DNA from 2 places in the Pseudomonas sp. E1BtOHC1 genome. Region 2 is predicted to be linked to the other one. Evidence: predicted binding sites of a transcription regulator. Region 2 holds the regulator's gene; the other holds the start of a gene.

Region 1 (7,151 bases), 1.7 Mb from region 2:
GGTGATGGTTCAGCAATACGGTTTCACCAGCCTCGGCTTCGCCCTGTCGATTCTGGCAGTGCTGGCCCTGCTGCTGATCCGCAACAAACCCTCGGTGCCGGTGATTCGCGGCGAGCGCCTGCCATTCTGGGCAGTCTTCGGACGCATTGCTCCCTTCGGGGCCAGCCTCAGCCTCGCCTCCATCGGCTACTGCACCCTGACGACCTTCATCACCCTGTTCTACCTGAGCCGCGGCTGGACCGGCGCCGCCTATTGCCTGACGGTGTTCGGGGTGTGCTTCATCTGCTCGCGGCTGCTGTTCATCTCCAGCATCAGCCGCTTTGGCGGCTTTCGCTCGGCCATTGTTTGCATGTGCGTCGAAACCCTGGGGCTGACCCTGCTATGGCTGGCGCCCTCCACTGCCTGGGCGCTGATCGGTGCCGGGCTCACCGGCTTCGGCTTGTCGCTGGTGTATCCGGCGCTGGGGGTGGAAGCCATCAAGCAAGTGCCCAACAGCAGCCGCGGTGCCGGCTTGAGTGCCTATGCGGTGTTTTTCGATCTGGCCCTGGCCATCGCCGGCCCCTTGATGGGAGCGGTGGCCTTGAACCTGGGGTACTCGTGGATCTTCTTCTGCGCCGCCCTGCTCTCGATCACGGGCCTGGGACTGACCTTGCTGCTCAAGCGCCGGGCCGGCGCCTGAATCACTGGTCGGCGGTCTGCATCCCTGCCCGGCTCGGCCGGCCCAGGGTATGGGCGAAGAACTTGCCGGCTTCGGCAATCAGGTTGCGATGGATATCCTCGCGGTCGACACCGTCGGCGTCGGTGCACAGGGCCGGCATGGCCGCCAACTGTTGGGCGGTGCACGGCGCCATGAACACGAAGTGCCCGGCACCGGCCAGCAGCTTGAAGTCCGGGGCCACGGGCAACTTGCGCGCCAGGGCCGCAGCATTCTTGTCCAGGGCCACGAGCTTGTCGCCATCGCCGCTGTAGAGCAGCACGGGCACATGCACCCCGGCCAGGGTCTGGCGACCGAACTTCAGGCTCAGGGGCGCCATCAGCATCAACGCATGCACCCGCGGGTCGGCCACCGGTTGCAGATCGTCGCGGTCGACAATCAGTTCGCCCTGGGTATTGCAGGCATCGCGATCATCGGGACGTTCCTGGCAGTAACGCCGCAGACGGTCCAGGTCAGGCGTGGCGCCGGACAGGATCAAGGCGGTCTCGCCACCGGCGGAATAGCCGATGACCCCGACCTGATCGGCATTGACGAAGGGCGACAGCATCGGGTCGCCGAGGGTGGCGGTTATGGCTTCGGAAATCTGAATCGGCCGTCCATAGAGGTTGCTCAAGGTGCCCAGGCGGCTGTGGTCCTTGGAGTTGTCACCGGGATGAATCACCGCCACCACGACAAAGCCCTTGCGCGCCAGGGACGTGGCCAGGTCGTGCAGGGCCAGGGGCGTGCCGGTATTACCGTGGGACAGCATCAGCATCGGGAAGCGGCCGATGGCGATCTTGGCATCCCGGGATGCGGCGATCTGATAACCCTCGACCTGACTGGGGTGCTCGATGCCGGTGGACGGGTAAAAGGCGATGGCGCGCATCGGCTGCTGGTCCAGGGGATCGAGAAAGCTCATCTCATGAAAGCCCACGCTCCAGTGCGGATGTGGCGCAGGGGCGGCCTGCACCGAAATCAGGCTGCTGAGCAGGCAGATCAGTAACATTGCACAAAGACGTTTCATCACACGCCCACCTTTGCCGCTGGATCGAGAAAGCCCATTGCCCCTGCCATCCCTTGCCGCCAAGGCCTTGAAGCGAGATTGGCCCGTCACTCCGGATGCACCGCCAGGGAGCAGGACTCCCCGCCGCGAAAAACTTGCATAACCTGGGCCAGAAACACTGAAAACCGCCAACAAAAAAACTCCGCATTCCGATCACTTCAAACAGTGATCAGAATACAGAGTCTAGTGGCGCTTGCCGTGCAGGAAAGCGTCTTTACACAAGTCTTACGCCGCGGCGAAGAGCTGCTCGCTGATCTGAGCCTGAGCGTCGCTCATGGCTTTGTTGCGCACATCTTCACCGTAGGCCAGGCCGTGGGCACGAACGAATTCGATATCGGTGATACCGAGGAAGCCGAACAGCACCTTGAGGTAGTCCTCATGAGCCGCCCCTGTGGCCTGGCCAACGTGCAGGCCGCCGGAGGTCGAGACCACTATGACCTTCTTGCCGCCGCACAGGCCTTGTGGACCGGCTTCGGTGTAGCGGAAGGTCTGGCCGGCCACGGCGATGCGGTCGATCCAGGCCTTGAGCTGGGTCGGGATGGTGAAGTTGTACATGGGCGCCGCGATCACCACCGCGTCGGCGGCCTGGAATTCGGCCAGGGCCTGGGCGCTGAGCTCGGCCTCGTGTTTTTGCGCGGCATCACGCAGTTCCGCGGCGGTGCCGGCGGCCACCAGGGTCGCAGCCGAGAAGTGGCTGATGGCATCGCCGGCCAGGTCACGATAGGTCACTGCCAGGTCAGGCTGGGCGGCTTTCCACGCCTGGACCACGCTGTGGCTCAGTTGGCGCGATGCCGAGTTGTCACCCAGGATGCTGGAATCGATATGCAAAAGTTTCATGTGGGATCTCCAAGTGAGGACCGCCACTGGGCGATCGGATGCTGGCAATCCTACAGATGAATTCAATAGCTGATTAGTCGGCATAAATGCGATAGTTCGTCCCATCAGCAGGACAATCGAGCCCTTCCCCATGCAAGACCTCAACGATCTCTATTACTTCGCCAAGGTGGTGGAAGCCGGTGGCTTCGCCGCCGCCGGACGCCAATTGGGCATTCCCAAGTCGCGCCTGTCGCGGCGCATCGCCGAACTGGAAGAGCGTCTCAAGGCCCGGCTGCTGCAGCGCACAACCCGGCAGCTCAAGCTCACAGCCGTGGGCGAACGCTACCTGCGCCATTGCCAAGCCATGTTGCTGGAAGCGGAAATGGCCGACGAGGCCGTGGCCAGCATGGCCAGCGAGCCCCGAGGACGCCTGCGGGTGTCGAGCCCGGTGGGCCTGGCCCATGAATTGCTGACGCCACTGGTGAGCAGTTTTCTGGAGAAATACCCTCAGGTGCAGCTGGAGATGCTGTTGCTCAACCGCCGTGTCGATCTGGTGACCGAAGGCATAGATGTGGCGTTGCGGGTGCGCGAGCAAGGCGACGAAGATCCTTTGTTGGTCACCCGACGCCTGCGCCCGGCACAGACAGCGGTGGTCGCCTCCCCGGCCTTCCTGCGGGACAACCCGGTGACCCACCCGCAAGACCTGAGGCGCCTGCCGATACTGGGCGCCCTTGAGGCCGACCGCTTGGTGCACCTGCGGTTGCTGGATCAACAGGGCAACGCCTGCGACCTGGCCCTGGAAGCGCGCCTGGGCATCGATGACTTCATCGTCCGTCGCGCCTGTGCCCTCGCCGGCCTGGGCTGCACCGTACTGCCAATGCTGTACTGCGAGGCGGAACTGGCCAGCGGTCAGCTGGTGCAACTACTGCCCCAGTGGTCACTGCCCGGCGGCTGGCTGCAAGCGGTGTATCCTCACCGCCGGGGTGTGCTGCCGGCCGTGCGGGCCTGGATCGAACACCTGAGTGAATCCTTTGAACGCTGTGGAGAACGTGCCCTGTGAAAGCCGCAACCCTTAATGAAGAGCAAGTGGCGCAATTCTGCCTGGGCCTGCCAGGCGCGCGGGAAGACTACAAATGGGGCGGCGTACGAGTGTTCTCGATTGCCGGCAACAAGATGTTTGCGCTGCAGAACCTGCGGGGCGACTCCCTGGCTTTCAAGGTCGACCGGGAACTGTTTCTTGGCCATGTCGACCGTCCGGGCATTGCCCCGGCGCCCTATCTGGCCCGGGCTCACTGGATCATCATGCACAGCCCCTACCCGCTGGGGGCCGAGGAACTCAAGGCCTTGCTGCAAACGTCCCATCAACTAGTGGTGAGCAAGCTGCCCAAGCGCACCCAGGTCGGCCTGCTGCTCTAGAACAGGCTCAGCAGGCGGTTTTCCAGGAACAGCCGATCAATCCAATAGACCTGATGCAGGGCGACGATCAGCCAGAACAGCGTCTGGTAGGACACCTTGCGGGTCTTGTGCCGCAACAGCTGCTGAGCCAGCAAGGCGCCGGGCCAGCCACCGGCCAGTTCCAGAGCGTGCAGGACCTTCTCCGGCGTGCGCTGCCCCTCGGCCCTGGCCCGACGCTTGTCGTGCCAGTACAGCAGGAAGGTCAGCAGGCTGACGGCGCCATAGGCGACCAGGGGGATGATCGAGATTCCTCGCCACCATAGAGACAACGAGCCGAACAACGGCAGTGCACACAGCAGGACAAAGACCAGCAACTTGAGCTTCAGGTTGTGGACACGCGCGCCGCTGCCGGCACGCGGTTCGCTACGGCCCGTCGTCACGGCTTGACCGCCGTCCAGTCAACCCAGCCGAACTGCCAGGTCGCCAGGATCAGCAGGCCGAAGGCGATGCGATACCAGGCAAACGCCGCATAACTGTGGCTGGCAATGAATTTCAGCAAGCCCTTGACCGCGATCATGGCGAAGATGAAGGCGGTGACGAAGCCGATGGCGAACACCGGGAAATCATCCGGCTGGAACAGGTGGCGGTACTTGTAGCCGGAGTAGACCGCGGCCCCCACCATGGTGGGCATGGCCAGGAAGAACGAAAACTCGGTGGCGGTCTTGCGCGACAAGCCGAACAGCAGCCCGCCAATGATGGTCGAGCCGGAACGCGAGGTGCCCGGGATCATCGCCAGGCACTGGGCACAGCCTACCTTGAGCGCGTCCTTCCAAGTGATTTCGTCCACCGTTTCGGCGTGTACCTGATGCTGCCGGCGCTCGGCCCACAACATGATGATGCCGCCGACCACCAGGGCCGTGGCCACGGTGATGGGGTTGAACAGGTAGGCGTGGATCAGGTCGGCGAAGATCACCCCCAGCACCACCGCCGGCAGGAAGGCGATCAACAAGTTGACGGTGAAGCGCTGGGCCTTGGGTTGTGTGGGCAAGCCCAGCACCACATCGAAGATCTTGCGGCGAAATTCCCAGACAACCGCGAGAATTGCCCCCAGCTGAATGATGATGTTGAAAGCCATCGCCCGCTCGCCCCCGAAGTCGAGCAAGTCGGCGACGATGATCTGGTGCCCGGTGCTGCTGATGGGTAAAAACTCGGTCAGGCCTTCGACAATCCCAAGTATCAATGCCTGCGCGGCGGTCCAAAGATCCATCAATCCCCCATAAGGCGATGCACCAGGCATGCCTCTTTTTTAAGTATTCAAAGCGTTCACTGCGACGAGCGTAGCCGAGATTTCGGCGCCCATAAGATCAACACAAACCCATGAAAATTCTGTGAAAACTTCAGAAAGGTTCAGGTTTTGCGCGAAGGCGCCGAAATCCTAACAGACAGGCGCAAAATGCGCCGCGATGTTATTGGACTTCCGTAGGGTTGGCGCTCGAAGGCAGGCGTGCTTGGATGCTCACGGCCTTTTATGACAAGAACAAGAATCTGGAGTGACCGGATGATGAATAGCTTACGCAAGATGTCCATCAGTCAGCGCTTGTGGCTGATCCTGATCGTGGCGGTGCTGACCCTGGTGACCCTGGGCGTGATGATGCTCAAGCAGATTCATGGTGACCTGTACCAGGCCAAGGCGCAGAAAACCCAACACGTGGTACAGACCGCCGCCGGTGTATTGAACTACTACCAGGGCCTGGAGGCCGCCGGCAGCCTGAGCCGCGAACAGGCGCAGAAGCAGGCGCTGCAGGTGATTCGCGGGCTGCGCTACAACCAGAACGACTACTTCTGGATCAACGATCTGACGCCGGTGATGATCATGCACCCGGCCAACCCCAAGCTCGACGGACAAAACCTGGCGGCAGTCAAGGACCCGGACGGCTTCGAGGTGTTCAACGAAATGGTGGCCCTGGCCAAAAGCAAGGGCGCCGGCATGGTGGACTACCGCTGGCCCAAGCCCGGGGCCGAGCAGCCGGTGCAGAAGACCTCCTATATCCAGCTGTTCCAGCCCTGGGGCTGGATCATCGGTTCCGGGGTCTACATCGATGACCTGCAACAGGAGTTCTATGCCCAGGTACTGCGGGCCTCTTCCATCGGCCTGGTGATTGCCCTGCTGATGGCCGGGCTGGTGGTACTGATAGTGCGCAGCATCGTCAGCCCACTGCGCGAAACCGTACACGCCATGGCCAATATCGCCAGCGGCGAAAGCGACCTGACCCGCAGCCTGGATACCCACGGCCAGGATGAAGTCACCGAGCTGGCCCGGCACTTCAACGGTTTCACCGCCAAATTGCGTGGCGTGGTCACGCAGTTACAGACCAGCGCCGCCGCTCTGGAACAATCCTCCAGCGAGTTGGGCAGCAATGCCACCGAGGCCCAGGAGCGTAGCCAGCAACAGTCCCAGCAGATGGAACAGGTGGCCGCGGCCATCAGTCAGGTCACCAGTGGCGTTCAGGATGTCGCGAAGAACGCCGAGCACGCCGCCGGTGAAGTGCGCGAGGCCGAAGCCCAGGCCCAGCAAGGCCAGGTCAATATCGACGGCAGCCTGCAACAGATCGAACAACTGTCGGGCACCATCGACCAGGCGGTAGAAGTGATCCGCACCCTGGCGGCAGAAAGCACCCAGATCGGCACCGTGCTGGAAGTGATCCGCTCCATTGCCGAACAGACCAACCTGCTGGCCCTGAACGCCGCCATCGAAGCGGCCCGGGCCGGGGAGCAAGGCCGGGGTTTTGCCGTGGTGGCCGACGAGGTGCGCCTGCTGGCCCAGCGCACCCAGCAATCGACCGCGGAAATCCAGGGCATGATCGAGCGCCTGCAGAATCACTCGGAAGCGGCGGTCAAGGTGATTGGCGACAGCAGCCGCGCGTCCCAGTTGACCATCGAGCAGGCGGGCCTGGCCGGGGCCAGCCTCAACGCCATCGGCCAGGCCCTGCGCACCCTCAACGGCCTGAACGCCTCGATTGCCAGCGCCACCCTGCAACAGGCCCATGTGGTGGAAGACATCAACCACAACGTCGGTCAGGCAGCTGGCCTGTCCCAGGGCACGGCTCTGGCGGCCCAACACTCCAGCGCCGCCAGCCGCCACCTCAAGGAGCTGTCGGAACAGCTCAACAACCTGCTGCGCCA
Region 2 (7,151 bases):
GTCGGATTGTCTCGCGCCATCGTCCAAAGCATTGTAGGTACTGAGTCTGAGCTGCCAGTGATCACCTTGGAGCCAAGGTTGGAACAAATTTTGCTCAGCAGTTTGCAGAAGGCAGGACAAGGCCAGGAAGAAGGCGTTCTGCTGGAGCCAAGCATGGCTGAAAAGCTGCAACGTTCGCTGATCGATGCGGCGCAGCGTCAAGAGATGCAAGGTCAACCGGTGATTCTGTTGGTAGCGGGTCCGGTCCGCGCCATGCTCTCGCGGTTCGGGCGTCTCGCCGTTCCCGGGTTGCATGTGCTGGCGTACCAGGAAATTCCCGACAACAAGCAAGTGACCATCGTTGCGACAGTAGGGCCCAACGGCTGAGGTAGTGGGTTATGCAAGTTAAGCGTTTTTTCGCCGCCGATATGCGTCAGGCCATGAAACTGGTTCGTGATGAATTGGGCGCTGAAGCTGCCATTATCGGCAACCGGCGGATTGCCGGGGGTGTCGAGCTGACGGCTGCGCTGGATTACAAGTTGTCGGCGTTGTCGCCACGGGTTCCGAACATGGAACTCGAGGACGAGTTGCGCAAGACCCAGTCGCGGATCGTCACCGCCCAGGCCGAACTGAGCCTGCGGGGCGAGGGCGACAGCGCCTCGATCACCAATCGCCAGTTGTTCGCCGGTCTGCCATTGACTGCCGCCGAGCCGCTGATCGAGCCGACCCTGACCGAGCGTCCGCGCCCGGCGCCGGCTCCTGCTGCTCCGGCGCCCGATAATCGGGCTCTGGACTCCATGCGTTTCGAACTCAACGGTCTGCGCGAGCTGCTGGAAGTGCAACTGGGCTCTCTTGCCTGGAGCCAGTTGCAGGGCAGTCGCCCCGAGCAGGCCAACCTCTGGCGTCGCCTGCAGCGCATCGGCCTCTCCGGCCCGCTGTCTCGCGATCTGCTGGCACTGATCAGCGAAATCGACGAGCCTCGCCAGGCCTGGCGCATGTTGCTGGCACACCTGGCGCGGATGATCCAGACCCCGGAAGTCGAGCCGCTTGAAGAGGGTGGCGTGATCGCCATGGTCGGCCCTGCCGGCATGGGCAAGACCACCACCCTGGCCAAACTGGCAGCGCGCTATGTCCTCAAGTACGGCGCGCAGAACATCGCTCTGGTGAGCATGGACAGCTTCCGTATTGGCGCCCAGGAGCAGCTCAAGACCCTGGGGCGTATCCTCAATGTGTCGGTGACCCATGTCGATCCAGGCCAGTCCCTGGCTCAGGCCCTGGACCCGCTGCTGCGCAAGCGCGTGGTATTGATCGACACCGCCGGCCTGCAAGCCAGCGACCCGGCGTTGCGCATGCAACTGGAAAGCCTGGCCGGTCGTGGGATTCGGGCGAAGAATTACCTGGTACTGGCCACCACCAGCCAGAAGCAGGTGCTGACCGCTGCCTACCACAGCTACAAGCGCTGCGGTCTGGCCGGTTGCATCCTGACTAAACTGGATGAAACAGCCAGTCTTGGCGAGGTCTTGAGCCTGGCCATCAGTCACGAATTGCCGGTGGCCTATCTCACCGATGGTCCACGGATTCCCGACGATTTGCACCTGCCTCGCCGGCACCAGTTGGTGAGTCGCGCTGTCAGCGTGCAGATGCAGGAAGAACCCAGCGAAGAAGCCATGGCCGACATGTTCGCTGACCTCTATCACAGCCCGACCAAGCGGGTCGGCTGAGGTAGACATGAATAGATTGCAGTGTATCTACATCGATGGTCTGCCATGCATTGTTCCAATGGTGAACGCGCAGCCAGTTATGTGGCCCCGTCTAAGTAAGACAAGGTAAAGAAAGAACATGGGCAGCATGCATCCCGTACAGGTGATTGCGGTGACCGGCGGCAAAGGTGGCGTCGGCAAGACTAATGTGTCAGTGAACTTGTCCCTGGCTCTGGCTGAGCTCGGCCGGCGAGTCTTGCTGCTGGACGCCGATCTGGGACTGGCCAACGTCGATGTCCTGTTGGGTCTGACCCCCAAGCGCACCCTGGCGGATGTCATCGAAGGGCGCTGTGAGCTGCGCGACGTGCTGCTCCAGGGGCCTGGCGGCATTCGCATCGTTCCGGCCGCTTCGGGTACCCAAAGCATGGTGCACCTGAGCCCCGCCCAGCACGCCGGTCTGATCCAGGCCTTCAGCGACATCGGCGACAATCTCGATGTACTGGTGATCGACACCGCTGCAGGTATTGGTGACTCGGTAGTCAGTTTCGTCCGCGCGGCCCAGGAAGTGTTGCTGGTGGTCTGTGACGAACCGACCTCCATCACCGACGCCTACGCGCTGATCAAACTGCTCAACCGCGACTATGGCATGAACCGTTTCCGGGTCTTGGCCAACATGGCCCAGAGCCCTCAGGAAGGGCGCAACCTGTTTGCAAAATTGACCAAGGTCACGGATCGCTTCCTGGACGTGGCCTTACAATACGTCGGCGCAGTTCCCTACGACGAAAGCGTACGCAAGGCCGTGCAAAAGCAGCGTGCGGTCTATGAAGCCTTTCCTCGTTCGAAGTGTGCATTGGCGTTCAAGGCCATCGCGCAAAAAGTCGATACCTGGCCGTTGCCAGCGAACCCACGCGGGCATCTGGAGTTTTTTGTCGAGCGGCTAGTGCATCAAACAGCGGGACCGGTGCTATGACTGCCAGCGGCTACAACCTCTACAAGAAGTCGGCACGTGACAGCCAATACGAACTGATCGAGCGCTACGCGCCCCTGGTCAAGCGTATTGCCTATCACCTGCTGGCGCGGTTGCCGGCCAGTGTTCAGGTGGAAGACCTGATTCAGGCCGGGATGATCGGTTTGCTCGAAGTGTCGACCAAATACGACGCGAGCAAGGGGGCGAGTTTCGAAACCTATGCGGGTATTCGTATCCGTGGGGCGATGCTCGACGAGGTTCGCAAAGGCGATTGGGCACCGCGTTCGGTGCACCGTAATACGCGCATGGTCAGTGATGCCATTCGCGCAATTGAAGCTAAAACCGGTCGTGACGCTAAAGATCACGAAGTTGCGGCCGAACTTCAATTGAGTCTCGACGATTATTACGGGATTTTGAACGACACCTTGGGCAGCCGCCTGTTCAGTTTCGACGACCTGTTGCAGGACGGCGAACATGAAGGGCTGCATGAGGATGGCGCCAGTGCTCATCTCGAGCCGTCACGGGACCTGGAGGATGAACGCTTCCAGGCTGCGTTGGCGGATGCGATTGCCAATTTGCCGGAGCGCGAGCGACTGGTGTTGGCGCTGTACTACGACGAAGAGCTGAACCTCAAGGAAATCGGTGAGGTCCTGGGGGTCAGCGAGTCGCGGGTCAGCCAGTTACACAGCCAGTGCGCAGCCCGCTTGCGGGGGCGTTTGGGGGAGTGGCGAGCGCGCTGACAGGCAGTGTGGGGACACTGCGATCAGGACCGGTGAAGCAAGCGCTGCACCGGTCTTGCGGTATGTGCTCCATGCAGTCGTTGTGTGTTATGCCGAATTGATTGAATGGCGCGTTCAGGTGCTGGATGCGTTTAAGACTGCTTGGAGGTCGAATTGGACAAGAACATGAAAATCCTCATCGTTGATGACTTTTCAACGATGCGGCGGATCATAAAAAACCTGTTGCGTGATCTGGGTTTCACCAACACGGTCGAGGCCGACGATGGCACCACTGCCATTCCGGTACTCAACAGCGGGAGCATCGACTTTCTGGTAACAGACTGGAACATGCCGGGCATGACCGGTATCGACCTGCTGCGCCACGTGCGTGCCGATGAAAAACTCAAGCACCTGCCGGTATTGATGGTTACTGCTGAAGCCAAGCGCGAGCAGATCATCGAAGCTGCCCAGGCCGGCGTAAACGGCTATGTCGTCAAACCATTCACGGCTCAGGCGTTGAAAGAGAAGATCGAAAAAATCTTCGAACGCATCGGTTGAGACGCGTAGCCATTCCGCCACGGGGGAGCTATGGAGCATAACGAATCTTCACTGGGCGACTTTGAGTCGACCCTGAAAAAACATGCGCTGGAACTGGTCGAAAGCCTTGAAAAGGGCAGGTTCGGCGAAGCGGTGCAATTGATCCATGAGCTCAATCAGACCCGTGACCGCGGCCTGTATCAGGAAGTGGGCAAGCTCACCCGCGAGCTGCATAGCGCAATCGTCAATTTCCAGATTGACCCGCACATGCCGCAAGCCGAGGAAGTTTCACAGATCACGGATGCCACTGAGCGCCTGTCCTATGTGGTCCGGCTCACGGAAGCCGCAGCCAACCGCACCATGGACCTGGTAGAGAGCAGCACCCCGTTGGTCAACGGCCTGAGCACTGAAGCCCAGGCCTTGAGCGCAGACTGGGGGCGCTTTATGCGGCGTGAGGTCGGCGCTGAAGAGTTTCGCGAACTGGCACGCCGGGTCGACAGTTTCCTGACGCGCAGCGAGCAGGAAACCCGCACCGTATCGGGCCACCTCAACGACATTCTGCTGGCGCAGGATTACCAGGACCTGACCGGTCAGGTGATCAAGCGTGTGACCCAGTTGGTCACGGAAGTCGAAAGCAATCTGCTCAAACTCGTCTTGATGGCCAGCCAGGTCGATCGTTTCGCCGGCATCGAACATGACCGTGAATCGATCCTCGCTGAAAAAGATCCGCAAAAACATCTCGCCAAGGGTGAAGGTCCGCAGATTCATGCCGATAAACGGGAAGACGTTATGTCCGGTCAGGACGATGTAGACGATTTGCTTTCCAGCCTTGGATTCTAGGAGCACCCATTAATGAGCTTCGGCGCCGATGAAGAGATCCTTCAGGATTTCCTGGTTGAGGCCGGCGAGATTCTAGAGCAACTGTCCGAACAACTGGTCGAGCTGGAAAGCCGGCCAGATGATGCGGACTTGCTCAATGCAATTTTTCGCGGTTTTCACACTGTTAAAGGGGGCGCCGGCTTCCTCCAGCTCAATGAGCTGGTGGAGTGCTGCCACATCGCCGAGAACGTCTTCGACATCCTGCGCAAGGGTGAGCGGCGAGTCGACTCGGAACTGATGGACGTGGTGCTTGAGGCTCTGGACGCGGTGAACGGCATGTTCAGCCAGGTCCGTGAGCGCACCGAAATTACTGCCGCGACACCGGAACTGCTGGCCGCCTTGGCGCGCCTGGCCGAACCCGCCGGTGCCGAGGCTCCAGCGCCTGTTGTGGAAGAGATGGCTGAACCCGTTGCCGAGCCTGAGGCCCAGGGCGGGGATATCACCGATAACGAATTCGAATTGCTGCTCGATTCGCTGAATGCCGCCAAGGCCGACGCCGAGGCTGCGCCTGCCGCTGCTCCAGTGGCTGCGGGCGAGCCGGCCAGCGATGAAATCACTGACGCCGAGTTCGAGTCGCTGCTGGACCAACTGCACGGTAAAGGCCAGTTCGCCGCCGATGCGGTGGCCCCGGCTGCGGCCAACGCCACGCCTGGCGCAGCCGCCGGTGGCGACGAAATCACCGACGACGAATTCGAGGCCTTGCTGGACCAATTGCATGGCAAGGGCACCTTTGCCGTGGATGCGCTGGATTCGGCCGTGGCTGCGGCGCCTGCTCCGGCAGTGGCTGCGCCAAGCGCGGCAGCCGCTGGCAGCGACCTGATCACCGATCACGAATTCGAATCGCTGCTGGACGAGTTGCACGGCAAGGGCAAATTCTCCGAAGCCCCGGGTGCGTCGAAGCCGGCCGTGGCGGCGGCAGCTGCACCTGCGACAGCCAGCGCTGCAGTCGCCAAGCCAGTGGCGAAGAAGCCCGAGGCCAAGGCTGAAGCACCGAAGCCGGCCCCGGCTCCTGCTCGCGCGGCGGCTGCGCCGCCAGCGGAAAAGCCTGCCAGCGAAGCAGAAACCACGGTGCGGGTCGATACCGCGCGCCTGGACGAAATCATGAACATGGTGGGCGAGCTGGTTCTGGTGCGTAACCGTCTGGTGCGCCTGGGTCTCAACAGCGGCGACGAAGCCATGTCCAAGGCCGTGTCGAACCTCGACGTGGTGACGGCCGATCTGCAGACCGCGGTGATGAAAACCCGCATGCAGCCGATCAAGAAGGTTTTCGGGCGCTTCCCGCGTCTGGTTCGCGACCTGGCCCGGCAGCTCAAGAAAGAAATCAACCTGGAACTGGTGGGGGAAGAAACCGACCTCGACAAGAACCTGGTAGAGGCCCTGGCCGACCCGCTGGTGCACTTGGTGCGCAACGCGGTGGACCACGGCATCGAATCGCCGGAAGAGCGCGAAGCCTCGGGCAAGTCCCGCGGTGGCAAGGTGGTGCTGGCGGCGGAACAGGAAGGCGATCACATCCTGCTGTCGATTTCCGATGACGGCAAGGGCATGGACCCGAACGTACTGCGGGCCATCGCCGTCAAGCGCGGCGTGATGGACAAGGACGCGGCCGACCGCCTGAGCGACACCGAGTGCTACAACCTGATCTTTGCCCCGGGCTTCTCCACCAAGACCGAGATTTCCGACGTCTCCGGTCGTGGCGTGGGCATGGACGTGGTGAAGACCAAGATTTCCCAGCTCAACGGTTCGATCAATATCTACTCGACCAAGGGCCAGGGCTCGAAGATCGTCATCAAGGTGCCGTTGACCCTGGCGATCATGCCGACCCTGATGGTGATGCTGGGTAACCAGGCGTTCGCTTTCCCGTTGGTCAACGTCAACGAGATTTTCCACCTCGACCTGTCCCGCACCAACGTGGTGGACGGTCAGGAAGTGGTGATCGTGCGTGACAAGGCGTTGCCCCTGTTCTACCTCAAGCGCTGGCTGGTCAGTTCCGCCGCTCATGAAGAGCAGCGTGAAGGCCACGTAGTGATCCTTTCGGTGGGCACCCAGCGGATCGGCTTTGTCGTCGACCAGCTGGTAGGCCAGGAAGAAGTGGTCATCAAGCCCTTGGGCAAAATGCTTCAGGGAACCCCGGGCATGTCCGGCGCCACCATTACCGGTGACGGCCGCATCGCTCTGATTCTCGATGTTCCGAGCATGCTCAAGCGTTACGCCGCACGGCGTATTTGATTCGGCGGGGAGGGGCGGTTGGCCTCGCCCCACCTAACGGAGTGTTTATGGCAGTCAAAGTCCTGGTGGTGGACGATTCGGGTTTTTTCCGCCGCCGCGTCTCGGAAATTCTTTCAGCGGATTCGAATATCCAGGTCGTCGGTA

The links. The regulator FliA, encoded in region 2, starts transcription of late flagellar genes. The targets are predictions, from matches to a motif close to CTAAAGTTTNNNNNNNNNNNGCCGNTAA.
Region 1: the regulator FliA is predicted to act here: its motif matches at 5,375-5,402, upstream of ACSSVC_RS19850 (methyl-accepting chemotaxis protein).

What each region holds. Positions count from the first base shown of each region.
Region 1 covers NZ_CP196023.1:4,401,479-4,408,629, forward strand. The annotation lists gene ACSSVC_RS19815 (MFS transporter) at 1-679, shown strand, start outside; gene ACSSVC_RS19820 (alpha/beta hydrolase family protein) at 681-1,718, opposite strand; gene ACSSVC_RS19825 (FMN-dependent NADH-azoreductase) at 1,983-2,594, opposite strand; gene ACSSVC_RS19830 (LysR substrate-binding domain-containing protein) at 2,725-3,633, shown strand; gene ACSSVC_RS19835 (MmcQ/YjbR family DNA-binding protein) at 3,630-3,989, shown strand; gene ACSSVC_RS19840 (DUF1294 domain-containing protein) at 3,986-4,408, opposite strand; gene ACSSVC_RS19845 (undecaprenyl-diphosphate phosphatase) at 4,405-5,235, opposite strand; gene ACSSVC_RS19850 (methyl-accepting chemotaxis protein) at 5,530-7,151, shown strand, end outside.
Region 2 covers NZ_CP196023.1:2,683,653-2,690,803, forward strand. The annotation lists gene flhA (flagellar biosynthesis protein FlhA) at 1-366, shown strand, start outside; gene flhF (flagellar biosynthesis GTPase FlhF) at 378-1,700, shown strand; gene fleN (flagellar synthesis regulator FleN) at 1,819-2,649, shown strand; gene fliA (RNA polymerase sigma factor FliA) at 2,646-3,386, shown strand; gene ACSSVC_RS12320 (chemotaxis response regulator CheY) at 3,552-3,923, shown strand; gene ACSSVC_RS12325 (protein phosphatase CheZ) at 3,954-4,742, shown strand; gene ACSSVC_RS12330 (chemotaxis protein CheA) at 4,755-7,007, shown strand; gene ACSSVC_RS12335 (protein-glutamate methylesterase/protein-glutamine glutaminase) at 7,055-7,151, shown strand, end outside.